DNA from 2 places in the Priestia sp. JV24 genome. Region 2 is predicted to be linked to the other one. Evidence: a T-box and tRNA genes for the amino acid it is inferred to sense, from the RefSeq annotation. Region 2 holds a T-box; the other holds one or more tRNA genes.
What was found. The T-box of region 2 lies ahead of trpS (tryptophan--tRNA ligase). A T-box ahead of a tRNA ligase gene usually reads a tRNA of that ligase, here a tRNA-Trp.
Positions count from the first base shown of each region.

Region 1: it has a tRNA-Trp gene. The T-box ahead of trpS (tryptophan--tRNA ligase) is inferred to sense a tRNA for this amino acid. The anticodon was not compared.

Region 1 covers NZ_JAPCIN010000015.1:406,372-415,199, reverse strand. Annotated here, with positions in the region: gene OK414_RS11455 (Na+/H+ antiporter NhaC family protein) at 147-1,547, opposite strand; tRNA gene OK414_RS11450 (tRNA-Gly) at 1,761-1,832, opposite strand; tRNA gene OK414_RS11445 (tRNA-Leu) at 1,852-1,933, opposite strand; tRNA gene OK414_RS11440 (tRNA-Trp) at 1,960-2,033, opposite strand; gene OK414_RS11435 (phospholipase D-like domain-containing protein) at 2,255-3,649, opposite strand; gene OK414_RS11430 (zinc-dependent alcohol dehydrogenase) at 4,037-5,176, opposite strand; gene OK414_RS11425 (hypothetical protein) at 5,386-5,655, opposite strand; gene OK414_RS11420 (GerAB/ArcD/ProY family transporter) at 6,160-7,278, shown strand; gene OK414_RS11415 (FAD-dependent oxidoreductase) at 7,638-8,828, opposite strand, start outside.
Region 2 covers NZ_JAPCIN010000010.1:77,120-85,947, reverse strand. Annotated here, with positions in the region: gene OK414_RS03300 (peptide ABC transporter substrate-binding protein) at 1-1,627, opposite strand, end outside; T-box leader at 2,294-2,498, shown strand; gene trpS (tryptophan--tRNA ligase) at 2,575-3,564, shown strand; gene OK414_RS03290 (YjbA family protein) at 3,594-4,343, opposite strand; gene opp4C (oligopeptide ABC transporter permease) at 4,644-5,558, opposite strand; gene opp4B (oligopeptide ABC transporter permease) at 5,570-6,535, opposite strand; gene opp4A (oligopeptide ABC transporter substrate-binding protein) at 6,557-8,296, opposite strand; gene OK414_RS03270 (ABC transporter ATP-binding protein) at 8,340-8,828, opposite strand, start outside.

The DNA of each region.
Region 1 (8,828 bases), on a different contig from region 2:
TTGTATATATGGTTTTATGATCATTTTGTTAATACCATCTTATTTCCGCTTACTTGTATCATACTAGTGTGCCTATCATTAGGACTGTATGCATACTTTAAGCTGAAAAAAATAAAAAATTGATACTAGATGGCTATTTCCCTCATTCAAAACAAGAAAGATACAACAAGATAAAAAGCTACTGTTATTCCCGCTGCAATTAAAGCTGGCTTTAATTTATACTTGGCATATTCAATAACCGATAAATCTAATATTTTGGCGATGGTATTCGTATCGTCGCTTAAAGGTGAAGAAAACGCTCCAAATGAACCGCTCGCAAACACCGCACCGATAATCAATGGCAAAGAAAGATCTGCAGAACTTGCAAGCGATATGCCAAGCGGCATTAAGATCCCCCACGTTCCCCAAGCAGATCCGATAAAGTAAGAAATAGCGGCTCCAAAGATAAACATGAACGGAGTGACAAACATTTGAGGAATCCACTTAGAATGTGCCGTCACAAAATTTGAAAAACCTAAGTCTTCTGTAACAGCGGATAATCCCCATACTACCGATAACAGCAGAATAACGGACATTAAGTCATTGCCTCCTGTGATAAAACCATTAAGCAAATTCTGTAATGTAAAGCGCTGAAACAAGAAAAAAATGAGGGTAATTAACGTAGTGATAATTAAAGCTACTACCATCGCTTCTAACACGTCTGCTTTAATAAATGCTTCAAAAAAGCTGTGGCTCTTATGATGCCCGCTCCACCATGTTAAAAGTAAGGTAAGTGAAATCACAACAAGTAAAGGTACTAACAAATTCCAAGGCTTAGAAGGCAAATCCTTCGACACGCAAGGATGACAATCATGCCAATCTTTTTCGTCTTCTTCCTCAAGCTTCATAGGAGCCGTAGATGTTGAATGATGAAAAAAGCTGAAATAAATCCCTACCAGAATAATCACAATCGAAAAGAAGTTATACGGAATGCTTTGAATAAACAAAGAATAAGCGTCTTGTTTTATGCCTTGATGATCAATTGCCATTTGAATGATTGAGACCATATACCCTACAAATGCCGTTGCCACAGGAATTAAGACGATAACAGGAGTAGCAGTTGTTTCAATAACAAACCCTAGCTCTGCTGTCGTCATTTTCACCTTTTTGAGTAATGCTCTCATAATGGGCGCGATCGTCACAAAACGAAATGTGGGAGCACTGAATGTTCCAATGGTTGAAACATAGGTTAAAATAAGAGCTTTTTTTCTTGTATCAATTCTTTCTGCAGCTGTTTCTACAAAACCCTTCACTCCTCCAGCCATCTTAATCATTCCGATAAGCCCTGAAAATGCGTATAAAAAGACGACGATTTCTATATTACTTTTATTTCTAAGAGCTTGTACAATGTAGTGAAGTAGCTTTTCAACACCTCCGACAATCGAATGATCAATCAAATAAGCGCCTACTAATAAGCCTAGAAACAACCCTGGCAGCACTTGTTTGGTGAAAATAGCTATTGGAATAACAATTAAAAACGGTATAATTGAAAACCAACTAGATTCCATAGGACTCTCCCCTATCTTAAATACCATATTAGATGTCTTCACGTCGTTCATTAGCTTTTAATGTAACCCCAATATTATGTGTATATTCACGAAAACAACACGTATAAGCAGTACTGCTTTAATAAACTATTTCTGATTAAAAACAGCATAATAAAACTCTTTATTTCTACAACAAAAAAAGCAGTTTGCACATGCAAACTGCTTTTGAAAAGAAGCGGAAGACGAGGTTCGAACTCGCGACCCCCACCTTGGCAAGGTGGTGTTCTACCACTGAACTACTTCCGCGCGTATATGAAAGTAAAGATGCGGGTGAAGGGACTTGAACCCCCACGTCATAAGACACTAGATCCTAAGTCTAGCGCGTCTGCCAATTCCGCCACACCCGCGTGTGAGTTAAAAGATAACTCCAAAATGGCAGGGGCAGTAGGAATCGAACCCACACTGACGGTTTTGGAGACCGTAGTTCTACCTTTAAACTATGCCCCTAGAAATGATTTCTTCAAAAGAACCTCGTTTATTAACGACGCTATATTATAATAAAACATATATGAAATTTCGTCAATAGGGCTTTTTAAGAATCATAACTAGTACTAGGGGTTTCAAAAAAACTGTGAGGCATATCACAGTTTTTTACACATTCCCTTCCCCAGCTGCAGTCCTCTTTAATCTCCGCTATTTGTTTTTAAAGACTCTGCTGTAACACAGTACTATACAAAATGTCTCCAAAATCGCGTGAAGACTGAAAGGATATGTAGGAGTGCAGACTTTACAGGAGGGACATTTTTTTGAGAATCCGTATTAAGATCAACAGGTTCTCCCTCATTTCCTACAAGCGCACTGTGAGAAATCTTAGTTTCAATAGCTCCTGTTAGCTCGGCTGCAAATTCTTCACTATCTATCATAACCATGGATTCAGTATTTAAAAATACAGAACGTGAATCTAAGTTAAAAGAACCAACTGCACTTAAACGCTGATCATAAACAACAGATTTCCCGTGAATTGAATAGGGCTTTTGATATTCATAAAGCTTCGAACCAGCTTTTATAACGCGATTCTTTACTCCCAAGTATGCAGAAAAAGCCATAGCATTTGGAGTGGATGTAATAGAATTAGTTAAAATAATTCTTTGCACTTTTGGTTTTACTTGCTTATCTATATACTGTTCCATCTCTTTTGTTGGTACGATATAAGGGCTTTGAACAACAATGGATTTTTCAGCTTGTTGGGAAAGCTTAATAAATGTTTTCCATATAAAAGGGCTTTTATTTATTCGTTGAATAGGATTTGTAATAAAAGAAACCTTTCTTGTAGGCATCGTTGATTCTCTCCATACAATATAAGGATGGACAAAAGGTTCATTTGCTTTTTTTGCCTCTTCGTATTGATCTATTAACAATTTCTTGCCTGAAAGGCCCCGAAATTGTTTAGTTTTCTTGAGCTTTGGAAAAGCTTTGCGGGTATACGGGTGGTTCCATAATTTCTCTACATACTTCTCCATTGAGACAATGACACTATAACTTTCTTGCTTTGTGTTATAAATTAGCACATCACGGTCATAGACAAAATTTTTATTTGGTTGACTGGCCAAGTATTTATCTCCAATGTTTCGTCCTCCACTAATACCTAATTGGCCATCGACTACTATTATTTTATCGTGAAGACGATTATGCCATGTCCAAGGTTTAAAAATAGTGAAGGGCTCATAGTACTTTAATTCTATATTATTGTGGAAAGCTAAAGCATAAAGAACATTTTTTCTCTTGCCTTTTAACCCATGAGAGATCCCGTCTAACAGCACGCGAATACGTATACCTCGATCCGCAGCTTCGAATAAAGCGCCCATAAGTAAATCCGCAGAACGACCTTTACCGATGGAAAAGTACGCAATATCAATTGTATGCCTCGCTTCTTGAATCATCTGCATCCGAACAAGCCCTGAAAAATAACCGTTTTCCAAAAGCATAACTCGATCTGTGGATTCTTTCTTCCCGTAAAAATTCTCAGTATTCATTAATTTTAGGTCTTTTCCCTTATGCAAAGGGACATAAAACAGTACCACTGCAGTTGCGAATATATATATGAAGTACAATACGACAATCATTATTAGTATATTTATTAGCATGTTTCCTGTCACAATCCCTCTCCATTCTTATCGTTTCTTTTTATTAGGATTCTTACTTTTTTAACTTCTATACCTTTTAAAATAAGAATGGAATGATGGATTATTTGTTACACCCCTGTTGATTTCCGTGCAAGTCTTCGCCTTTCCTCCCAAACAACAGCTAGAAGCAATTATATACACGAAACTTACGTTTACACTATCAATAAAAAAATCCGAACGCATTCGATTCTCCATCAAGAATCAAACGTGCTCGGATCTTCCTTCAAATAACATGCTTTTGTTCCAGCCTCTTTCAAATAGATATGATTATTGTAAAAATAATTCTCAATTTTTTCTTTATACATATTTAAGGAGATATATGCTTGATTATGGTTTTAAGATAACTTTTGTACATTCATCCTGATGATTGTTAAACATTTCATAAGCTTCACTCGCTTGATCAAGAGGGATTTTATGAGAAATTATTTCTGTAGGATCAAACTCCCTATCTGTAATTTTTTTGAATAATTCTGGCATGTAATGAATTACTGGAGCCTGTCCCATTTTTAAAGTGATGTTTCTTTCAAAAATGTTCCCAAGAGGAAACATATTATATATTGATCCATATACACCTGTTAGCTGAATTGTGCCAAATTTCCTTACTGCTTTTAGTGCAATTTGAATAGCACTTAACGTTCCTCCTTGCAGCTTGAGTTTCTGTTCAATCGCTTCTACTGGTGATTTCTTTCCATCCATTCCTACACAGTCAATTACAACATCTGCTCCACCACCGGTTACCTCTTTAATATAGCTTCCCATATCGTCGTATTTATCAAAATTAAAGCACTCTACGTTATTCATTTGTTTAGCTCGTTTTAATCTATATGGAACGTTATCAACAGCGATGACCCGTTTAGCACCTTTCATCCATGCAAACTTTTGAGTCATTAATCCAATGGGGCCGCTGCCAAGAACCACTACTGTATCCCCAGGTCCAACTCCGGAATTTTCTACACTCCAATAAGCGGTTGGCAGAACATCAGACATAAATAACAATGCCTCATCTTCAAGCTCACAGGAGGGCGGAATTACAAATGGCATAAAATTCCCAAAGGGAACACGTAATAGTTCAGCCTGTCCTCCTGGGTGATTTCCGTATCGTTCAGTGAACCCGAAGTATCCTCCTGTATCGATTTCCTTATTAGGATTAGAGTTATCACATTGACTTTCTAAATCATGCTGACAATAATAACAGGTCCCGCACGAAATATTGAACGGTAAAACTACTCTGTCTCCTTTTTTTACTTTTGTTACCTCTGGACCCACTTCTTCTACAATCCCCATTGGTTCATGGCCAATAACGTATCCTTTTTCAGCAGGGAGAGCACCTTGGTAGATATGTAAATCCGAACCGCAAATAGCTGTAGATGTAATCCTAACAATAATGTCGTCTTTTTTCTTCAAAGATGGATCTTCTACTTCTTTTACTTGGATATCCTTTGCACCTTGAAAAGTTACTGCTTTCATAATCATCCTCCTTAATTAAATTACTACTCTATACCCTTAATGCCCCAAAATATGTATATGTATGGGTGGAAATTTATTTAGCCTTCATTTAGATTAAAAAATGAGCGTAAATACTGCTTACACGACAAAAAAAGCAGAAGTTCATTACCTTCTGCTTTTACAATTTATACTCTCTATTGTGAACCTGCCTAAGTAAAACAGCGGCTCTTTTATTGATTAAGATCGTTCTCCATATCTTTTATATCTTGCTGAAACTCTGTTAAACGCTGACGCTGTGTTTCAGAAGCATTTTCAAGCGCATTCTCAATTTGCTGAGAGGCTTCATTCACTTCACCTATTGCTTGCTTCGCTTCATGGCCGTACGATGCATCATTTTTAGCTTCATTTGCCTGTTCATATGCATCTACTGCTTCTTTATGCCCCTGCTGCGCTGCTTGAAACGATTGTTGTTTATCTTTATTGTATGGGTATTTTTTCATCATAGTGCTCCTTTCCATTTGTTCACTCTTTAGTGTGGCATTTTTCTACTTATTCATACGACGCTTCAATAGGTTAAAGCTAAATGAATATTCCTCATAACAAATCCCTCAATCATATAAGAGCCCTAAAAAATATCTTCTATCTCCTGAAATGCTTTCTATATCTTACAAAAATGTATAATCACTTTCTTTAGCGGACATCATACGAATAGCTTATCTGAACGAAAAAATGTATTGGGGTTGACTGCATGCACTTGTTTCTTTTCTTTTTGATCATTTGTGCAGGGATTATATGGATGGAAACAAAAAGATTACCTCAACACTCTCATAAAAAGGAACGGAACATTTTTATGGTATTCATGACAATCAGTATCATAATCGCTCTTGCAAAAATCTTTCGGCTGCCTTTAACGAACCCTTCTGATTGGGTAGAAGTAATGTTTCAACCTTTAAGTCACTTATTATTCCGTTGGATCACTTAATTAGTGTATATGGCAAAAGGATGTGCTCATTTTGCTTAATGAAATCAATATTTCAGCTGCGCAGTTTCGCAAATTAGTAACTTTATATAGCATCGGAAGCACAATTATTGTTGTACCTGCCGCTATTACAGCTGATGCTCATCAAGATGCCTGGATTGCATCACTCTTCGGCGTAGCATCAGGAATTGGCTTAGTTTTGCTTTTTACCTCACTAGGAAAAATGTTTCCCACGCTTACGCTGATGGAAATGAACGAAAAAATTTTAGGCAAACTATTTGGAAAGATTATTTCTGCTGTTTTTGTGTTATCTAATTTATTTATCAGCAGTCAAGTTCTTTACTATGTAGGAAATTTTCTTACCACTCAAATCCTTCCCTACACGCCGCTAACAGCCATCCACATTGCATTTATGGGTGTCGTCATCGTAGGAGTACGCCTAGGAATAGAAGTGATTGCACGAAGTGCCGAGATTTTATTTCCTTGGTTTGTCGGATTATTCGGCCTTCTTATTTTGTCTATGATCCCTCAAATTAAAATAGAGCATATTCAGCCTGTGTTGGAAATCCATCCAAAAGCTTTTATTCGTGCTGTTTTAACGTTTTTAAGCATGAGTTCTTTGACTTATACCATTCTGCTTATGATTTTCCCTTCACACACGCCAGACATGAAAAAGGCAACTCAATCTTTTTATGTAGGTAATATAGCCGGTGGACTAGTGATGGTGACGTTAATCTTACTCGGAATTCTAGTACTTGGTCCTTATTACTCCCAAATCACCATGTTTCCAAGCTATGAATTAGGAAGAAGAATTGATGTAGGAAACTTTCTTCAAGGAATTGAAGTAGTCATTGCTATTTTGTGGTTTATTACTCTCTTTTTTAAGCTTTGCATTTACTTTTACGCTACTCTTTTGGGGTTTGCCAATGTATTTCATATAAAGGACTACACGCTATTTTCTTTTCCAGTCGCGTTCATTATGATTACCCTTTCCCTTATTGTGTATCCAAGCGTTTCTTATCAAAAGGATTGGGATACAAAAACGTGGATTCCCTACAGCTTACTTGTAGGCATCTTATATCCACTTTTCCTTTTAATTGCCGGGTTTATTCAAAATAAAAAGCGGCGTTCTAGCAATGGATAGAAATCCAAAAACCTTTCATAAAGAATGCACCTTCAGTATAAGTAATTATTTTCCATGAAAATATAACACTAATTATTTTCATGCTTCCATCGCTGGAGTGTGTCAAATTTTTAACATTGCTGAAATCCGTTTTTTAACGTTACCGATGGGATTAATCGTTATGACTTTTTCCATTATTGTTTATCCAAGCATTTTCTATCAAAAAACATGGTTAGCCGAAACGTGGATTCCCTATAGTTTTTTCGTAGGAGCTTTTTATCCTTTTATTCTCCTTACTATAGGCTGGATCCGCTTTAGACCTGCTAAAATAAAAAAATAATAAAATCCACATAAAAAAAGCAGGTAGTCACCTGCTTTTTTTATGCTTGAAGCGCTTGAAGTCCTGCTTGGTTTAAGAAATGCCAAGGCTTATTAAAATGCGGCTGAAAGAAAAAGTCCATAAAGCCAAGCTCATCGATCGTCATTTCCTGCTGTACACATACAGACAATGTATTGATTGCTTGAGTAGCATCAATTTTAGAAATAACCTGTGCGCCTACAATTCGTCTTGTTTCTTCTTCATATACTACTTTTAACGTAATATTTTCGTACGTTGGCATGAATTCAGGTCGGTTATTCTCTGATATTGTGATACTTTTCACATTCATATCAAAAAGAGAAGCTGCTGTTTCTGTTATGCCGGTAGATGCAACATTGTAATCATAAATATGCAAGCCTGACGTTCCTTGTGTTCCCATGTACTTAATCGTTGGCTTAACAAGGTTTTGAGCTACTAATGTTCCCATTCTAACCGCATTGGTAGCAAGCGGAATATAGGCATGTTTCTTAATCGGATTGTAGTAAATGGCACAGCTATCTCCGGCAGCAAATATATCTTTTTTGCTTGTTTGCATATATTCATCAACCACAATTGCGCCGTTTGGAAGCATATCTACTTGTCCTTTTACTAAGTCTGTATTTGGACGGAATCCAACACACAGAATAACAAGATCCGCTTCGTATTCGCCATCAGTTGTCATTACTTTTTCAACAGATCCCTCACTGCCTACAAATTTAGTAACCGCTTGGTTTAATGCTAATTTAACTCCTCGATTTTCAAACTCAGTTTCCATTAAATTCGTAAATTCTGGATCAAGATATTTATTTAAAATGCGATCAGCACTATCAATAAACGTCACTTCTTTTCCATACACTTCGAATGCTTCTACTAACTCTGCACCAATATAGCCCGCACCAATTACGGCTATTTTCTTCGCTTGCTTCGCTTTTTCAATGATGTGATTAGCATGCTGATAGTTTTTACAAAGCACAACATTATTTAAATCGATGCCTTCAAGGTTTGGAATAATCGGCCATGATCCAGTTGTCATCACTAGTTTATCAAATGTATCTTCAAATTCTTTGTTGGTTTCTAAATTTCGTACAGCTATTTTTTTACCATCTGTATCAATATTCGTAACTTCATGTTTCATTTTCATATTTACACCCATCTCTTGCAATTCAGACGGTGAAGAGTAAAATAAGCCCTTTGCATCTTTTACGACCCCGCC
Region 2 (8,828 bases):
TAATCTGAATGTCTCCAAGTCCAGACATCACAACATCTTTCAGCTGCTTGTCTTGTACCCAAGCGTTTGTGTAGAAGTAGATTGGTGCCACTGGCATTTCATCCATGAAGATACCTTCTGCTTTTTTCAACATTGCCTGACGTTTTTTAGGATCTGTTTCTTTTTGAGAGTCAATTAATAACTTTTTATATTCTGGGTTTTCCCAGTTTGTATCATTGTTTCCGCCTTTTTTATCACGGAACAATTCTAAGAAGTTAATTGGATCGTTAAAATCTCCTAACCAGCCCATACGTCCAACTTGATAATCTCCTTGGTGTAACTTTTCAATGTAAACAGCCCACTCAGAGTTGTCTAACTGTACTTTAATGCCAAGGTTTTTCTTCCACATATCTTGAACAGCTTGTGCAATTTTTGCATGTTTTTCATCCGTGTTGTATGAAACCTTAATTGCTGGTAGTTCTGAAGCATCTTTAAGGCCCATTTCTTTCAAGCCTTTTTCTAAATATTCTTTTGCTTTTTTCACATCATTGTCTTTGAAGTAACCTTTTTTGTTATCTTCAAACATTGTTGGTGGTACAGCCGCCATCGCTGGAACTGAACCGTCTTTTGTAATTTGTTCTGTAATACCTTTACGATCAATTGCATAAGCTAATGCTTTACGAATGTTCACGTTGTCTAAAGGTTTTTGTTCTGTATTAAACTTGTACCAGTAAGTACCTGCAATCTCTTGAATGTTTAATGAACCGTCTTTCTTTAATTCAGGAAGTGCATCAGCCGGTAATTGACCAGTAGGCATACCCGCCCAGTCTAATTCACCGTTTTTGAACATTGAAAGTTCAGTGTTGTTATCATTGATCATGTACATTTCAACTTTTTTAAGTTTTACAGCATCTTTATCCCAATAGTTTTCATTAGGAACTAACTCGATTTTGTCATTATGTTTCCAAGCTTTAAGCTTGAAAGGACCGTTTGACGTATAGTTTTCGCCTGCATTTGTGTACCATTTTTCATTTGATTCAGCAATTTTCGTATTCACTGGGAAGTACGTATAGAAAGCTGTTAATTCTAAGAAATATGGCGTTGGGTTTTCTAATGTTACCTCAAGCGTTTTATCATCTGTTGCTTTAACGGCAACATCATCTAATGAACCTTTTCCTTCATTGGCAGCTTGTGCATTTTTAACATAGTATAATTGATATGCATATTGAGATTCGTTTTTAGGATCTAACGCCCATTTCCATGCATATTCGAAATCTTTTGCTGTTACAGGGTCACCATTTGACCATTTTGCATCGTCGCGAATCGTAAACGTATATTTAGTTTGATCATCGCTGACCTTCACATCTTTCGCCATTGCATTTTCAGGTTTTCCATCTTTACCGATACGAGTTAAACCCTCAAATGTTTGTAATAATACGTTTGATGACGTTGAATCATTAGCTAAGCCTGGGTTTAATGAAAAAGGCTCAGTTTTAATGTTTACGCGAAGCTCTTGCTCTTTTTTCTTTTCGCCGCCATCACTGCTAGCATTTTCACTGCCACCAGATTCTTTGTTAAATCCACATGCAGCTAAAAACAAGCTCATTACAAGCAGCAAACTGAAAAGAATCGACAACCTTTTCTTCATTGCGTGTTACCCCCTATTAAATTTTGTTTGTGTGGCAACCATATTTTTTTGATATGCACTAATTTCTTAATCCTCTTTCAATACAAAATAATCAGTTATTTTTTCACGTAGTAGAGCATTAAAGACCTCACTGCAAAATTATTCTTCTACTCTATGAAACTGTCATCAATTGTTTACATGCTGTAAATCCAATGTATGCGCTTAATATGTAGAAGACTCATTCATTACAAAATTCGCTAATTGAAACAAAACATTGTCTATTTTGTGTTTTCTGAAAAATTAAGAAATTGTAATACCTTTGTAAAAAATATGTTTGTTACGCCTATTATAAATATTTTAAAAATTTATTGCAATACTATTATTTAATGGTATTTTTTTGTCATGGGGGAAAAAACCTTATCTTATAAGGATTGTGCCTACTTGTCAGACTTCTAAAATCTTTTTTGTAGTATAGGTATTACGATAGTATTACAAAGCCATTAGAAATATTAAATAAAAGATTTTTACCAAATCCTCCACCAAATTTTCATCAAGAAATGCTTTAATTAAAAGGTTCTTGTCTTTTTTTGCCGCTGAAAAATCCCAGTAAATTGTCTTATAAAACTTTTTAGTGATAAGATGTTTAAATTCCTGCTTTTTCGCGTTATAATAACGAATAACTATATAATTAAAGCTGTGAAAAAGAGTAGTATGCAGAATTTTCATTTTCAGAGAGTTTGTGGCTGGTGAGAACAAACATTGAAACCTGCAGAATGGACTTTGGAGCTTTCAAGTGCAAAGCTTGAACGTTGACCTCAACGTTACATGAATAAAGATAGTTCACAATTATGTGTACTAATTAGGGTGGCAACGCGGTCCATTCGCCCCTAGCTTATGCTAGGAGCGGATGGGCCTTTTTATGTTGTATCCGTAAATTAGCATCATATATGAGCAGATGAAAGGAAGATTTGATGAAAACAATTTTTTCAGGTATTCAACCAAGCGGTACAATCACTTTAGGTAACTACATTGGAGCGATGAAGCAATTTGTTGAACTTCAACATGACTATAACTGTCATTTTTGTATTGTAGATCAGCATGCGATTACAACGCCTCAAGATCGTTTAGCACTTCGTAAAAACATTCGCAGCCTTGCTGCTCTGTATGTAGCGGTAGGAATTGATCCAGCAAAATCGACTTTATTTATTCAATCGGAAGTGCCTGCCCACACAGAAGCGGGATGGATGTTACAGTGCGTAGCGTATATCGGTGAACTTGAACGTATGACTCAGTTTAAAGATAAGTCCGCTGGAAAAGAAGCAGTATCAGCAGGATTACTAACTTATCCTCCATTAATGGCAGCGGATATTCTTTTATACAACACCGATTTGGTTCCAGTTGGTGAAGATCAAAAGCAGCATTTAGAATTAACGCGTGACTTAGCTGAGCGCTTTAACAAAAAATACAATGATATCTTCACTATTCCTGAAGTACGTATTCCAAAAGTGGGCGCACGCGTCATGTCTCTTCAAGATCCTACGAAAAAAATGAGCAAGTCCGATCCAAACCAAAAAGCTTTCATTACGCTTTTGGATGACGCTAAAACAATTGAAAAGAAAATCAAAAGTGCCGTAACGGATTCAGAAGGTATTGTTCGCTACGATAAAGAAAATAAGCCAGGCATTTCAAACTTATTAAGTATTTATTCGATCCTAGCCAATAAATCGATCGAAGACATTGAAGCGATGTACGAAGGCAAAGGTTATGGTGACTTTAAAGCTGACACAGCCAAAGTGGTAGCTGAAGCACTCGCTCCAATTCAAAAAAGATATTATGAATTAGTTGATTCTAGCGAGCTAGATGATATTTTAGATCAAGGTGCCGATAAAGCAAATGCAACGGCTAATAAAATGCTTCGCAAAATGCGAAACGCAATGGGAATTGGCCGTAAACGTTAAAAAAAACGACTGCTATGCAGTCGTTTTTTTTAATTAACTTTTGGCTCTTGTTCAATTTCCCAAAGTTTTTCAAAGAAAGGTTGTCCTTTTACTAAGCGCTCGCATAATAATTTATGCTTCGGTGACCACCCTGACTTCGTTTCATCGTATAGCTGACTCCACACGTCTTGAAACGGCATCTCTTGAATATCTTCGTACTTCGTTGGATTCCACTCCGTGTACCAGTAGCGGATTTGAGCTGTATTTTTTGTGGTATGTAGCTGATCAAGTGCCATAAATAACAGCTGTTTTAGCTGACGTTCTTTACGTGTTAGTCCTCTCATCGTTTCAGGAGACGGTGAAAGAATATGATGCTCTTTTTTATTCAGCTCGTCTTCACTGAACTTATATTCTAGCTCTTCTTGATCCGCAATCATCTCATAGACTAACTGTTCCTGTCTTGGAATTAAGCGGCTTTTTCGAATCGGAATATGATATCCCATCGTATCAATTGCTAAAATATTCGTTCCATCTGTAACAATAAAACAATATTCAACCTGCGTGCGTTCATGATTTTTCCGAATGTATGCTTTCTGATAGACATCTTGTAGTAGTTGTTGAGGTAGCTCGGAAAGATCATTTTCAATGTAATGAAATAAAAGCGGATTTACTTTTAATAACGGTGCTTGATCGAGCAGTTCTACACAATCGTCTTTTCTCCACTCATGGAAATGACACACATTATAACCGTTTTCTTCGCCTTCAAACCAATTAACCCATACATCATGAAGATATAGCATAATTTACCCCTCACTTACTATCTGTTTGTTATCCATCAGTATAGGCAGAGAAAGGAATTTTTATTCCAAATGATGTTATTTTTCTAAAAATTAATTGTAAAATGCCTTCGTTTTTGGTCATTATTCAAATGCACTTGTTTTGAAGCTCAGATATAACGCCAGTGCTAATGATTGCTAAAGGCTTCATGAGCTATATTCACCTCTATAAGCAGAAAAAAATCCGAGTTTCTTCTATAGTAATAGGTTTGTCAGGAGGTCTGACAAACCTAAAAAAATCTATCACACTTTTGTGATAGATTTTTAACGAAGAGATTTGGGATTCAAAGCATCTTTTAATCCTTCACCAATGAAGTTGATAGCTAGGATCGTAAATGTAATAGCTAAACCTGGCGGAACCCACATCCAAGGCTTATTCTGCAGCACATCTGATTCCCTTGCTTCTGTCAGCATATTCCCCCAGCTTGGCGTATCAGCCGGCACGCCAAAACCGATAAAGCTAATCGCTGACTCAAACACAATAAGGATCGCCATCTGCAAACTGGCTTGAACCACAATCGTTGAAAACACATTTGGCAGCAAATGTTTAAAAATGATTTTAAACGGGCTGCACCCAATGGAAACGGCTGAAAGCACATATTCATTTTCTTTTTCAGCCAAGACTTTGCTTCGCACCAGCCGGGCCGTACTTCCCCAGCTTAAGAAACTAACAACTAGGATGAGCGTCCAAACGCCTGAGATCTTTCCAATTAGGATTGTATTTAACACTACAACGAAAACAATTAGCGGAAAGTTTAATACAAAGTCTGTAAAACGCATTAAGAATTGATCCACTTTGCCTCCGTAATAACCCGCAATCGAACCAATAAGAGTTCCGATTAAAATAACGAGTGTTGTACAGGCAACTCCAATCAGTAACGAAGTTCTTCCTCCATACAATGTACGTGCAAATACGTCTCGCCCATTTGTATCCGTTCCAAACCAATGCTCACTAGAAGGCGCTGCATTCATCGCCATATAGTCGATACGTGTAATATCTGCTTTTGTAAGCAGCGGTGCAAAAATGGCAAGAAGCGTAATCACAATCATGAAAGCTAAACTTATCATGGCTAGTTTATTTTTAACAAACTTCTTTCGCGCAATCGCCCATGGAGAAAGGTTTTTAGGAGCTTTCATATTCACTTCTGGCTGTACATCTTTTTTCGTTACAATTTCCATACTTTCTCCTCCTAATCCAAACGAATACGCGGATCTGCTACGCCGTATAACACATCTGCAAGTAAATTTCCAAGTAGCGTAAGTACTGAAAATAGCATTGTTAGTGACATCATTACAGAATAATCCCGGGTAGACACAGATTCTACAAATAACATTCCAATACCTGGGTATGTAAAAATTGTTTCTGTAATAATAGCTCCTCCAATTACTGTTACAAGGTCAAAACCTAAGAAGGTGATAAGAGGAATCATGGAGTTGCGTAGGATATGAACATTATAAATTTTAGATTCTTTTGTCCCTTTTGCTCTAGCAGTGCGCACAAAATCTTTGCGACTGTTTTCAATAATATCATTACGTAAAAACTGCGTATATTGAGCAGTTGACATCAGTCCCAATATTAAAGCTGGGAGAATAACATGATGTATTCTACTTTGTATATATGCCCACGTTCCTTTTTCTAATCCAACTTCTACTGAACCGCTAAACGGAAACCAATCTAGCTGAAAAGAAAAGAAATAAATCCCTACAATTCCAGCAATAAACGAGGGAACCGCTAATGCAAAATAGTTATACCCTGCAATTAGATTATCTCCTAAAGTATACGGTTTTTTACCTGCATACATCCCCAGTATAAAAGCAAATACATAAGTAATAAATAATGAAGTTAGCGCTAAAAATATAGTATTAGGCATACGTTCTTTTATAATTTCAAGTGTCGGCAACTTATGTGTTGTTGATTTTCCAAGATCTCCTTGAAGCACCCCTTTAATCCAAGTCCAATACTGTACATAGATAGGATCATTATATCCAAGCTTATCACGCATCTCTTCGATATATTTTGGATCTGTCTTACTTGGGTCAATCATGCCCCCAAAAGGGTCCCCTGGCATCATTTTTGCCAGGGAAAAAACTACAAAGGAGATTAGAATCAACATAGGAATCATTCCTAAAATACGTCTTAATGAGTATTGTAGCATCGTTGATTCTCCTTCTTTTAATTATTCTGTCACTGACCACTTATGTGAATCTAGGATGATTGTGTCTGGATCCATCGTTACATTTTTCAGACGTTTATTAACTGCATAGATGTTAACATTTTCCCATAAAGGAAGGGCTGGAAGTTCTTCGTTAAATAACTTCTGCCACTTCACAGAAACATCTTTACGATATTTATCATCAAATGCTTTTTCACTTAACGAATCTTTAATCAGCTGATCAGATTCTTTATTAATCCAACGACCATGGTTCCACTCTGCATTTGATCCCCACGTAATACTTGGGTCTGGGTCATATCCTGTTCCCCATGAGCCAAAAAATGCATCTAACGATTTATCATCGTTTTCTTTCATTTCATTGTATAAGTTAAATTCAATTAATGAACCCGATGCTAATTCAGTTTTCACACCAATATCGTTCCATGCTTGAATAATGGCTTTTGCACGCCCCTCAAAGTTTGCTGGGCCAGCGTAATGTCCAAACGAGATCTTATATGGCTTACCGTCTGGATCTTCAACAAATCCATCGCCATTTACATCTTTATAACCTGCTTCTGCTAATAATTTTTTAGCTTTTTCTGGGTTATATTTATACTGGTTTAAGTCTTGTGGATCTGCTGCTAACCAGAAAACAGACGGAATAACCGTATTTGAAACCGTTGCTTTATCATTCATGAACGCTTTAATCATAGCTGGTCGATTTAATGCATACATTAGCGCTTGACGCACTTTTTTATCTTTAAACTTATCATAATCGTCTACACTGATACCTTTGTCCTTATCTCTATGACCAAAACGAAGGCCTATATAAGAATAGATAGATGCTTTTCCTTCGAGAAGTTCAATGTTGTCCAATTTATTGATTTGTCCTAAATCTGCTGGGCGTATACTTAATACATCGATTTCATTTTTCTTTAAAGCTCCGGCCGCAACAGATGGATCAATAACCTTTACAATAACTTTATCCAAGTGAGGCTTCCCTTGCCAATAGTCATCATTACGCTCTAATTCCACGTACTCTCCTGATACTACTTTCTTTACTTTAAAAGGACCTACACCAATTGGCTCCTGACGAACTTTTTTCGATTCTTGAAGATCCTTCACAGCAATACCTTCATAATATTTCTTCGGCATTGGATATGCCCACAACGTGTCTAGGTTATTCACTCGAACGTCTTTAAACGTTACTTTAAACGTATGAGGATCAACAACTTCTACTCCAGAAATAGAATCCGCTTTGCCATCGTGGTATTCTTGAGCTCCTTTAATAATTTCTACATTGGCATAACGCGGTCCTGTGTAATCTTTATTTGCTATTGTCTCATACGTATACTTAAAGTCATCAGCTGTTAGCTCATCGCCGTTATGCCATTTAACACCTTCTTTTAATTTGAAGGTATATGTTAATTTATCATCACTAATTTTCCAAGTAGCTAAATTGGGCTGAATTTTTATCTCTTTGTCGTAATCATAAAGACCTTCATTAATAAACTGCAGAACGTTAGCGTCGTATTCACCTTGATAGAAACTAAAATCGAATACTCCTTCCGGCGCTCCGTCAATCCCATACGTAATCGTTCCGCCATCTTTTGGCTTGTCTGTTTTTGCACCTTCAGTTTTTGTTTCTCCGCCTTCTTTATTACTAGAAGATGAAGAACTGCTTCCACCGCTGCATGCCGCTAGAAAAAGCGATAGCACAAGCAAAATGGAAACAAGTGATAAAAACGATTTCTTTTTCATCATGACGTTCCCCCTATTTAACTAATAATCTGTTCGTATGTAGCTTTTACGAGTTATATAAATGGCAAGCTACTTGATGGCCAGGTCTCACCTCCTTTAAGGCAGGTTTCGTTTGGCTGCACTCCGCCATTGCATGTATACAGCGAGGATGAAACGCACAGCCTTTTGGCGGATCAATTGGACTTGGCACATCTCCCTGTAAAATAATACGCTGTTTTTTCTTTCGCGGATCTGGTTCAGGTATAGCCGATACAAGCGCTTGCGTATAAGGGTGCAATGGCTCTGCGTACAGACTTTTCTTATCAGCAATTTCCACTAAACCGCCTAGGTACATAACACCGATACGATCACTCATATGTTTAACAACACTCAAATCATGGGCAATAAATAAAAAGGTTAGGTCGAATTCTTGTTGAAGTTCTTTTAGAAGGTTTAAAACTTGTGATTGGACAGAAACGTCGAGTGCCGATACCGGTTCATCAGCAATAATAAGTTTTGGACGAAGTGCAAGTGCACGTGCAATTCCAATCCGCTG